DNA from 3 places in the Aerococcus sp. HMSC10H05 genome. Region 2 is predicted to be linked to each of the others. Evidence: predicted binding sites of a transcription regulator. Region 2 holds the regulator's gene; each other region holds the start of a gene.
What was found. Region 2 encodes HrcA, which represses chaperone genes, less so after heat shock. Its sites were predicted from a motif close to TTAGCACTCNNNNNNNNNGAGTGCTAA; they were not measured.

Region 1: the regulator HrcA is predicted to act here: its motif matches at 1,573-1,599, upstream of HMPREF3116_RS05265 (co-chaperone GroES).
Region 3: the regulator HrcA is predicted to act here: its motif matches at 1,526-1,552, upstream of HMPREF3116_RS04465 (ATP-dependent Clp protease ATP-binding subunit).

Annotation. Positions count from the first base shown of each region.
Region 1 is NZ_KV786985.1:8,331-11,621, reverse strand. Features, by position in the region: gene HMPREF3116_RS05280 (ABC-F family ATP-binding cassette domain-containing protein) at 1-188, opposite strand, end outside; gene HMPREF3116_RS05275 (redox-sensing transcriptional repressor Rex) at 385-1,008, shown strand; gene HMPREF3116_RS05270 (hypothetical protein) at 1,174-1,371, opposite strand; gene HMPREF3116_RS05265 (co-chaperone GroES) at 1,667-1,936, shown strand; gene groL (chaperonin GroEL) at 1,997-3,291, shown strand, end outside.
Region 2 is NZ_KV786996.1:50,956-54,246, forward strand. Features, by position in the region: gene HMPREF3116_RS07210 (M20 metallopeptidase family protein) at 1-377, shown strand, start outside; gene hrcA (heat-inducible transcriptional repressor HrcA) at 651-1,703, shown strand; gene grpE (nucleotide exchange factor GrpE) at 1,725-2,276, shown strand; gene dnaK (molecular chaperone DnaK) at 2,353-3,291, shown strand, end outside.
Region 3 is NZ_KV786977.1:64,746-68,036, reverse strand. Features, by position in the region: gene HMPREF3116_RS04465 (ATP-dependent Clp protease ATP-binding subunit) at 1-1,479, opposite strand, end outside; gene HMPREF3116_RS04460 (phosphocarrier protein HPr) at 1,797-2,063, shown strand; gene ptsP (phosphoenolpyruvate--protein phosphotransferase) at 2,065-3,291, shown strand, end outside.

The DNA of each region.
Region 1 (3,291 bases), on a different contig from region 2:
GTTAAGGAAACTTGACCGTCATCAGGCGCTTCAATGTTGGATAACATTTTTAATAGTGTCGACTTACCGGCACCGTTACGGCCAACTAGCGCAATTCGGCTGTTATGTTGGATAGTCATTTGTACATCTTCAAATATCACTTCAACGCCATAGCGTCGAGCTAGATTTGAACCTTGTAATATGATCATAGTCGGCATGATCCTTTCATTTGATAGTATGTATCATTTTACCATAAAAAAAATGAGCATTTAATGGAAACGTTTTATTGGAAAGATTGCATTTTTTGATATATATCAAAAGTAACCAATGGATAGGTCTTGTGTTAATTTCACAAACTTGGTATACTGTTTAAGAAATTATATCAGTATAAGAAAGAGGATGAACATGCGTAAAATACCCAAAGCCACTGCCAAAAGATTACCACTATATCATCGCTACCTGCGTGTATTCAAAAATATGGGGAAAACACGTGTTTCTTCAACAGAATTAAGTGAAGCAGTAAAAGTTGAAAGTGCAACGATTAGACGTGACTTTTCATACTTTGGTGCTTTAGGTAAACGCGGATACGGCTATGATATCGATGCTTTATTAGACTTCTTTGGTAAAACATTAAGCCAAGACCGCTTAACAACAGTAGCGCTAGTGGGTGTTGGGAACCTTGGTAATGCATTATTGAATTACAATTTTAAAAAATCAAACAATATTCGAATTGGTGCCGCCTTCGATATCAATCAGGATATCATCGGTACAGTCCACAATGGTGTGCCTGTTTATGATATGAAGGATTTAACTGAACAATTAAAATTAATGGATATTGAAGTAGTGATTCTCTCAGTACCTGAGGCAGTTGCACAAGATACAGTTCCTGCATTAGAACAAGCAAATATTAAAGGTATTTTGAACTTTACACCAGTAAGATTAGATGTGCCAGATAATATTCGGGTACAAGATGTAGACTTCACGAATGAACTCCAAACATTAGTCTACTTTATTTCAACAAATGCATAATATAATGGCTGCATCTATATCAGCAAGCGAATAGGCCGAGATCGTTCATCTCGACCTATTTTTTTATATCTATGATGGGTGTGAAAGTTTGTTAAGTTTCACATATGGGCGCTAAAATGATATAAAAATATTTGCAATATTTATCAAAATCGATTTAATTCAAGTTTATTGTTTAGATTTAAACTGCCGTAGCACGTTGAGTGTATTCAACAAGTCAACAATTTCATAGGCGGCAACTGCTAGGGCTAAGTATACTGTCCAGTTCCATCCAGAACCTTCTACACTGCCGATAGCGAAGCTTATGGCTAGAAAAATAAATACTAATTTGAATAGTAATAGAAATATTACTGGTCCTTTTAACATAAAAATACTGACATTCCTCTCTTAATAGCTAATAGCACATTTTGATTTTTATCAAAATATGACACATTCTTCAACTATTAAAACTAACGTACTTTCCGCATAAAATCAAGGTTTTCAACTTATAAAAGAAAATAGGTCAAAAAAAGTCAACCTTTCTCTTGCAATTCAGATTTGAATGTTTTAATATAAGAAATATAGAGATTAGCAGTCGACGATAGCGAGTGCTAATCCCCATAAAAACCAACTAAATTAGCTTGGGTTAGACAAATACTTTATCTAATGGAGGGACATGTAAATGATTAAACCATTAAACGGACGCGCTGTTGTGAAAGTTGAAGAGGCTAAAGAACAAACAGTTTCAGGTATCGTATTACCGTCAGCTGCTAAAGAAAAACAACAAGTAGGTGTTGTGGAAGCAGTTGCTGAGAATACTGAAGATTTCACATCTCAATTGAAAGAAGGCGACCGTGTTCTATTTGAAAAATATGCAGGTTCAACATTTGAATATGATGGTCAAGAATTATTAATTATTAAAGAAAGCGATATTATCGCAATCGTAGATTAGTCAATTTATCAATATTTACAGATTAATAACAGTATGAATTTTTATGAGGTGAATAAATAAATGGCAAAAGATATTAAATTTTCAGAAGATGCTCGTCAATCTATGGTTCGTGGGATTGATATACTAGCGGATACGGTGAAAGTAACCTTAGGGCCAAAAGGTCGTAATATTGTTTTAGACCAAAGTTATGGGTCACCACTAATCACTAACGATGGTGTAACTATCGCCAAAGAAATCGAATTAGAAGATAAATTTGAAGATATGGGTGCGAAACTAGTTGCTGAAGTAGCTTCAAAAACAAATGATATTGCTGGGGACGGTACAACAACTGCAACTGTTTTAACACAAGCAATTGTATCTGAAGGTATGAAAAACGTTACTGCTGGCGCTAACCCAGTAGGTGTTCGTCGCGGGATTGACAAAGCTATTCGTGTAGCTTCAGATCGTTTATCTGAAATTTCAGTTCCCGTAGATTCTAAAGGCGCAATCGCTAACGTTGCATCAATTTCATCAGGAGATAGCGAAGTTGGTGATTTAATTGCAGAAGCAATGGAAAAAGTTGGCCAAGATGGCGTCATCACCATTGAAGAATCTCAATCAATTGATACTTCACTAGATGTTGTAGAAGGTATGCAATTTGACCGTGGTTACCTATCTCAATACATGGTAACGGACAATGACAAGATGGAAGCTGTTTTAGAAAATCCTTATATCTTATTAACAGATAAAAAGATTTCTAATATCCAAGACATTTTGCCAGTATTAGAACAAGTTGTTCAAGAAGGTCGTGCATTATTAGTAGTAGCTGATGATATTGACGGTGAAGCATTACCAACATTAGTCTTGAACAAAATCCGTGGTACTTTCAACGTTGTTGCGGTAAAAGCACCAGCCTTTGGTGACCGTCGTAAAGCGATGTTAGAAGACCTATCTATCTTAACAGGTGCGCAAGTGATTACTGAAGATTTAGGTCTAGAGTTAAAAGACACTACAATTGACCAATTAGGTGGCGCTAACCGCGTTGTTGTTACAAAAGATGATACAACAATTGTTGAAGGTGCAGGTAATAAAGAGCAACTTGAACAACGCGTTGCACAAATCCGTGGTCAAATCGAAGAAACAACTTCTGAATATGACCGTGAAAAATTATTAGAACGCTTAGCTAAATTAGCTGGTGGCGTTGCGGTTGTTAAAGTTGGTGCAGCTACTGAGTCAGAATTAAAAGAACGTAAATTGCGTATCGAAGATGCTTTAAACGCAACACGTGCAGCTGTTGAACAAGGGATTGTAGCAGGTGGTGGTACTGCCTTCATCAATGCTAAGCATGCAGTTTCTGACTTAGCTGAATCATTAAC
Region 2 (3,291 bases):
AACGTTTACCAGAAATAGTTGAACATATTGGTAAAGCTTTTCGTGCAGAAACGGAATATGAAGTAATGGCGGATTGCCCTTCCTTAATCAACTCTGAAGCTATGGCTGACCAAGTTATGGTATCTGCTAAAGAAGCCTTGGCTGGTAAATATGACGTAATGAATGTTCCGCCATATTTAGCATCAGAAGACTATGCGCATATTGCTAGTAAATTGCCTGAATCTACATATTTCTTCGTCGGTTGTCCATTACCAGATGATAATGGTGAAGTTTATCCAGTTCACCATCCATTAGTACAATTCAATGAAGAAGCTCTAATTGTTGGTTCTGCTACATTAGCAACATCTGCTACTAACTGGTTACGAGATAACAAATAAAATATCGATACAAGTTTATAGGTAAGGGAAAACACCTTCATATTAGTACTTTTATTTTTCGGAAGAGACGTCAAACATATAATATGATTGATGTCTTTTTTTTTAATGAATATTTTTTAACGCACAATTTATAGCGAGGTTTTGTAATAAGTAACTTTTAAATGCTAAAAATAGTCAAAATAAAGTTTGACTATTATTGACAAAAGGAATGAAGGGTGTTATATTATAAACATGTTAGCAGTCGGAGTTGTTAAGTGCTAATGAGGTGATTAGATGTTAACAAAACGACAAAGTTTGATTTTACAGGCGGTAATTGACCATTACTCAAAATATCAATTACCAGTCGGTTCGAAAACTTTATCTCAACATCAAGAAATAAATGCAAGTTCAGCTACGATACGAAATGAATTAGCCAAACTTGAAGATTTTTCGTTGATTTCAAAAACCCATTCATCTTCTGGTCGTGTACCAGCTGAAGCGGGCTATCGTTACTATATTAATCATATCATGCCATATTATGGTGGGTTGATTGATTTAGAGCTTGAGGAAGAGGAAGATGCTTTACTTAGAGAGATATTCCATGATCCTTATAACGACTTGAGTCAAGTGATTAAAAAAACGGCTGCGACCCTGGCCTCGCTTTCAGAAAGCGTCGTAATTTCATTAGGTCCAGATATTGCAACGCAACGTTTAGCTAACTTTCAGGTGCTGTCACTTACGGCAGACCAGGCAATGGTCATACTAGTGACAGATAAAGGCGTTATTCGTAATCAAATTGTGACTTTCAATGAAGTGGTTACGCCACAATTAATTGAGAGAATAGCAGAAATAATGAACCAAGAACTTGTCGGACTTGAACTTGCAACTGTGATTAAGCGACTGCAAACACACTATTTAAAAGATATTGAACAAATGAACCATTCTAGTGAAGCTAGTGATCAGTTAATCTACAGGTTCATGAATCAATTTAATAGTGAGGGTATAAGGGTAAATGGTCAAAATTATTTATTTTCTTCATTAGCTGAATCGGCTAATGGTACTAGTATTCCTCAATTGAGTCAATTACTAGAAGACCAGTCAGTGATAGCTTCATTGATTAATACCACAGACCAAGGTATCCAAGTGAGGGTAGGTAAGGAACTCAAAGATCCAACCTTGGAAAATATGAGTTTAATGTCTACAAGCATGGGTACTGTTAAATCAGGTAAGCTAATTACTTTTGCTGTACTTGGTCCTGAAAGTATGTCGTATATACGTATGGCACAACTTTTCCAAAGTATTTCAAAAGAAATGGCAAGATACCTGGACAATTATTATAAATCTTAGGAGGTCTATCAATTGACAAAAATGGACGACAATCAACAAGATTTAAATGTTGATGAAGAAATCAGCGAAACTGACGTTCAAGATGAGCAAGCAGAAGTAGAAACAGAAACGGTGGTGGAGGATAGCGAATTAGCTTCTCTTCAAGCTGATTTATCAGCCAAAGAAGACCAAATTATGCGTCTATCTGCTGAAATTCAAAATATGCACCGACGTAATCAAACCGAACGAGAATCAGCTTCTAAATATCGATCACAAAGCTTAGCAAAAGGTATTCTGCCTGCAATCGATAACTTGGAACGTGCGCTAGAATTGGCACAGGACGATGAGTCATCTCAGCAATTAGTGAAGGGTATTGAAATGGTACATGCGAGCTTACTACAAGCCTTAGCTGATGAAGGTATTGAAGTAATTGATCCTAAAGGAGAAACTTTTGATCCAAACTTCCATCAATCTGTAAGTGCTGTGCCAGCCGAAGAAGGTCAGCAAGCTGAGGAAGTGGTTGATGTGTTCCAAAAAGGGTATGTATTAAAAGATCGTGTTCTACGACCTGCGATGGTGACTATCGCGCAATAGATTAGGTACATAGCTACTAGTTAACAAATATACTCATTTAAATTGATAGATTATTAAAAAAGGAGACATGTTTATTATGGCAAAAATTATCGGAATTGACTTAGGTACTACTAACTCTGCAGTTTCTGTATTAGAAGGTGGAGAACCTAAAATTATAGCTAACCCAGAAGGTAATCGTACAACACCTTCAGTTGTATCATTCAAAAATGGTGAGCGTCAAGTTGGGGAAGTAGCGAAACGTTCAATGGTAACTAACCCGAACGCAATCGCTTCAATCAAGCGTCACATCGGTGAAGACAACTTTACTGTAGAAATTGAAGATAAAAAATATACACCACAAGAAGTTTCAGCGATGATCTTACAATACTTAAAAGGTTATGCCGAAGACTACTTAGGTGAAAAAGTTACAAATGCAGTTATTACTGTACCTGCGTACTTCAACGATGCACAACGTCAAGCAACTAAAGATGCTGGTAAAATCGCTGGTCTAGAAGTTGACCGTATTGTGAACGAACCAACAGCAGCTGCATTAGCGTATGGTTTAGATAAAGTAGATGCAGATGAAAAAGTGTTGGTATTTGACCTTGGTGGTGGTACTTTTGACGTATCTATCCTTGAGTTAGGTGATGGTGTATTTGAAGTATTATCTACTTCAGGTGACAACAACTTAGGTGGGGACGACTTCGATAACGCAATTGTTAAACACTTAATCGCTGAATTCAAATCAGAAAATGGTATTGACCTATCTTCTGATAAAATGGCTATGCAACGTCTAAAAGATGCTGCTGAAAAAGCTAAAAAAGACTTATCTGGTGTAACTTCTACACAAATTTCATTACCATTTATTACGGCAGGGGCAGAAGGTCCACTTCACTTAGAAGTGACTTTAACACGTGCGAAATTTGATGAATTAACTTACGATTTAGTTCAACGTACTAAAAAACCAGTTAAAAATGCTTTATCAGATGCTGGATTATCTAAATCTGACATTGACCAAGTAATCTTAGTTGGTGGT
Region 3 (3,291 bases), on a different contig from region 2:
CACTAAAGCTTCGTGTCGACCAAATAATTGAATTGCTAGTTGACGGGCTAATTCAGTTTTCCCTACACCGGTAGGTCCAACGAACATAAATGAACCGATTGGGCGGTCTTGTCGTCCTAGACCAACACGATTTCGCCGAATAGCTTTAGCAATTTGTTCTACTGCATCATCTTGACCGATTACGTGTTGTTTTAAGTTTTCATCTAGATGAATCAATTGATTTTGCTCGGATTCTTGTAGGTCTGAAACTGGAATACCGGTTTTGGTTTCAATAATAGCTTGTATGTCGCTAGCATTAATAGTAGGTGTTTTTTCAGCAATGTTTTGATTGCTATCATACATATCTTGGTATTTATTTAGCTGGTCACGATAGTACGCAGCTTTTTCATAATCTTCAGCTTCTGTAGCCATCTCTTTTAGTTTGGTTAATTCATCAATTTGAGTTTTCAATGATTCTCTATCTAAGAAGGGGATAGTTAAATTCTTCTTAGAACCAGACTCGTCTAATAAGTCGATCGCTTTATCTGGTAATTGACGATCGGTAATATACCGGTCTGATAAGCGTACTGTTGCTTCAATAGCTTCATCGCTATATTTTACATTATGGAAACCTTCATATTTTTCTTGAATCCCTTTAATAATTTCTAATGTTTCTTCAATTGAAGGTTCAGCTACCATAACTTGCTGTAAACGACGAGCAAGGGCACCATCTTTTTCAATTTTTCTAAATTCATTTAATGTGGTTGCACCAACCAATTGTAGTTCACCACGAGCTAAAGCTGGTTTTAAGATATTACCCGCATCTAAAGAGCCGCCTTCTGTTGAGCCAGCACCCACAATTTCATGGATTTCATCAATAAAGAGAATGATATTTTTATTTTCTTTTACTTCGTTCATTAATTGTTGCATTTTTTCTTCGAATTGGCCACGGATTCCAGTACCTTGAACTAAAGATGCAACATCTAGTTGAATGACCTCTTTATTACGTAACTTTTCAGGTACGGCATGTTCAACGATTTTCTGAGCTAAACCTTCTACTACTGCAGTTTTACCTACACCCGGTTCCCCAATTAAAACAGGATTGTTTTTTGTACGACGATTTAAGATTTCAATTACACGGATAATTTCATCATCACGACCAATAATAGGGTCGATAAGGCCAGCTTTTGCCTGGTCCGTTAAATTAGTACCGTAATTACCTAAAATTGAATTGTCATTATTTCCACCATTACCAGCTTGAGTTTGAGCATTAGGTTGACTATTAGCGCCAAAACCTTGTTGCTGAATCTTACGTAATAAGTCATCAAAGTTGTAGCCACCGAAAGATTGATTATTATTATTATTTATATTTTTAGCTTGATTTCCATGGGCTAACTGTGCGTAGCACGTTTGGCAGAGGTTTACTGCTTCACGTCGACCATTCACATTTGCGTATACGTGAATGACAGCGTCACGTTCGCCACAGTTTTGACATAACATATAAACACTTCCTTTATTTAAAGCTCTCTAAGTAGCATTGAGATTTTTCGCAGTATAATTTCATTACTGCTTATACCATCATTATACTCTGACCAATTTTGACTTTCAACTAAAAGGCTTAAATAAAATGATTCCCCTACAATTCGAGTGAAAAACCTTGTGGAAACGCTATTTTTTTGGTAAATTATTAATGAAAGAGTTTTCTAATTATGGTATAGTCTATTTTGTGACATTTTACTTTGCGAATAGATAAGCTATAATAACTCTTGCCTATCTATAAAGGTATAAATAAAACATTTTAAAGGAGATTTTTGATTATGCAAAAACAAGAATTTAACATTACAGCTGAAACTGGTATCCACGCACGTCCGGCAACTTTATTGGTGCAATCAGCAAGCAAATTCAACTCAGATATTAACCTAGAATATAAAGGTAAATCTGTAAACTTGAAATCTATCATGGGCGTAATGTCTTTAGGTGTAGGTCAAGGCTCTGATGTTGTGATCACTGCTGAAGGTGACGATGAAGAAGAAGCAATCCAAACAATTGCTGATACTATGAAAAACGAAGGGTTATCAGAATAATATGACGAAGCTAACAGGAATCGCGGCTAGCGATGGCATTGCCATCGCTAAAGCGTTCTTAGTTGAAGAACCTGATTTAAGTTTTGAAATTTCAAAATCTAACGATTCACAACAAGAAAAAGAACGCTTAGCAAAAGCTATAGCCGACTCAAAAGTAGAAATCGAAAAGATTAAAGCGGTTGCATCTAAATCATTATCGGAAGAAGAAGCACAAGTGTTTGATGCGCACTTAATGGTCCTTGAGGATCCAGAATTGCAACAAGCTTATACACAAAAAATTGATGATGACGCATTGAATGCAGAATCTGCTGTACGTCAAACTGCTGACTTCTACATTGAAATTTTCAAAGGCATGGAAGATAATCCTTATATGCAAGAACGTGCAGCGGACATTAAAGATGTTACTGACCGTTTGATAGCGCATTTATTAGGTATTAAAATACCTGACCTTTCAACTATCGATGAAGAAGTGGTTGTTGTTGCATATGACTTAACACCAAGTGATACAGCGCAATTAAACCGCCAATTTGTTAAAGGTTTCGCAACTGATATCGGTGGTCGTACATCTCACTCTGCGATCATGTCTCGCTCATTAGAGATTGCTGCAGTTGTTGGTACTGGTAATATCTCTAAAGAAATTAACGATGGCGATATGGTAATTGTTGATGGATTAAACGGAGATGTCATTGTAAACCCTGATGATGAAACGATTGCAGCTTATGAAAAAATTGCTGCTGACTTCTTAGCGCGTAAAGCTGAATGGAAAAAACTTAAGGATGCTGAAACGCTAACAAAAGACGGTAAGAAATTCGAAATTGCTGCTAATATTGGTACACCAAAAGATTTAGAAGGTGTACACTCAAATGGGGCTGAAGCGATTGGTTTATACCGTACTGAGTTCTTATACATGGATTCAGATGAAATGCCAACTGAAGATGAACAATTTGAATCTTATAAAGTTGTGTTAGAAGGTATGAATGGTCGTCCAGTTGTTGTTCGTACAATGGACATTGGTGGGGACAAACATCTACCTTACTTACAATTGCCAGAAGAAATGAATCCATTCTTGGGTTATCGTGCAATTCGTATTGGATTAAAACAACCAGAATTATTAAAAGTACAATTACGTGCTTTATTACGTGCTTCTGTGTACGGTACATTGCGCATCATGTTCCCAATGATTTCTAATGTAGCAGAATTCCGTGCTGCAAAGGCAATTTATGAGGAA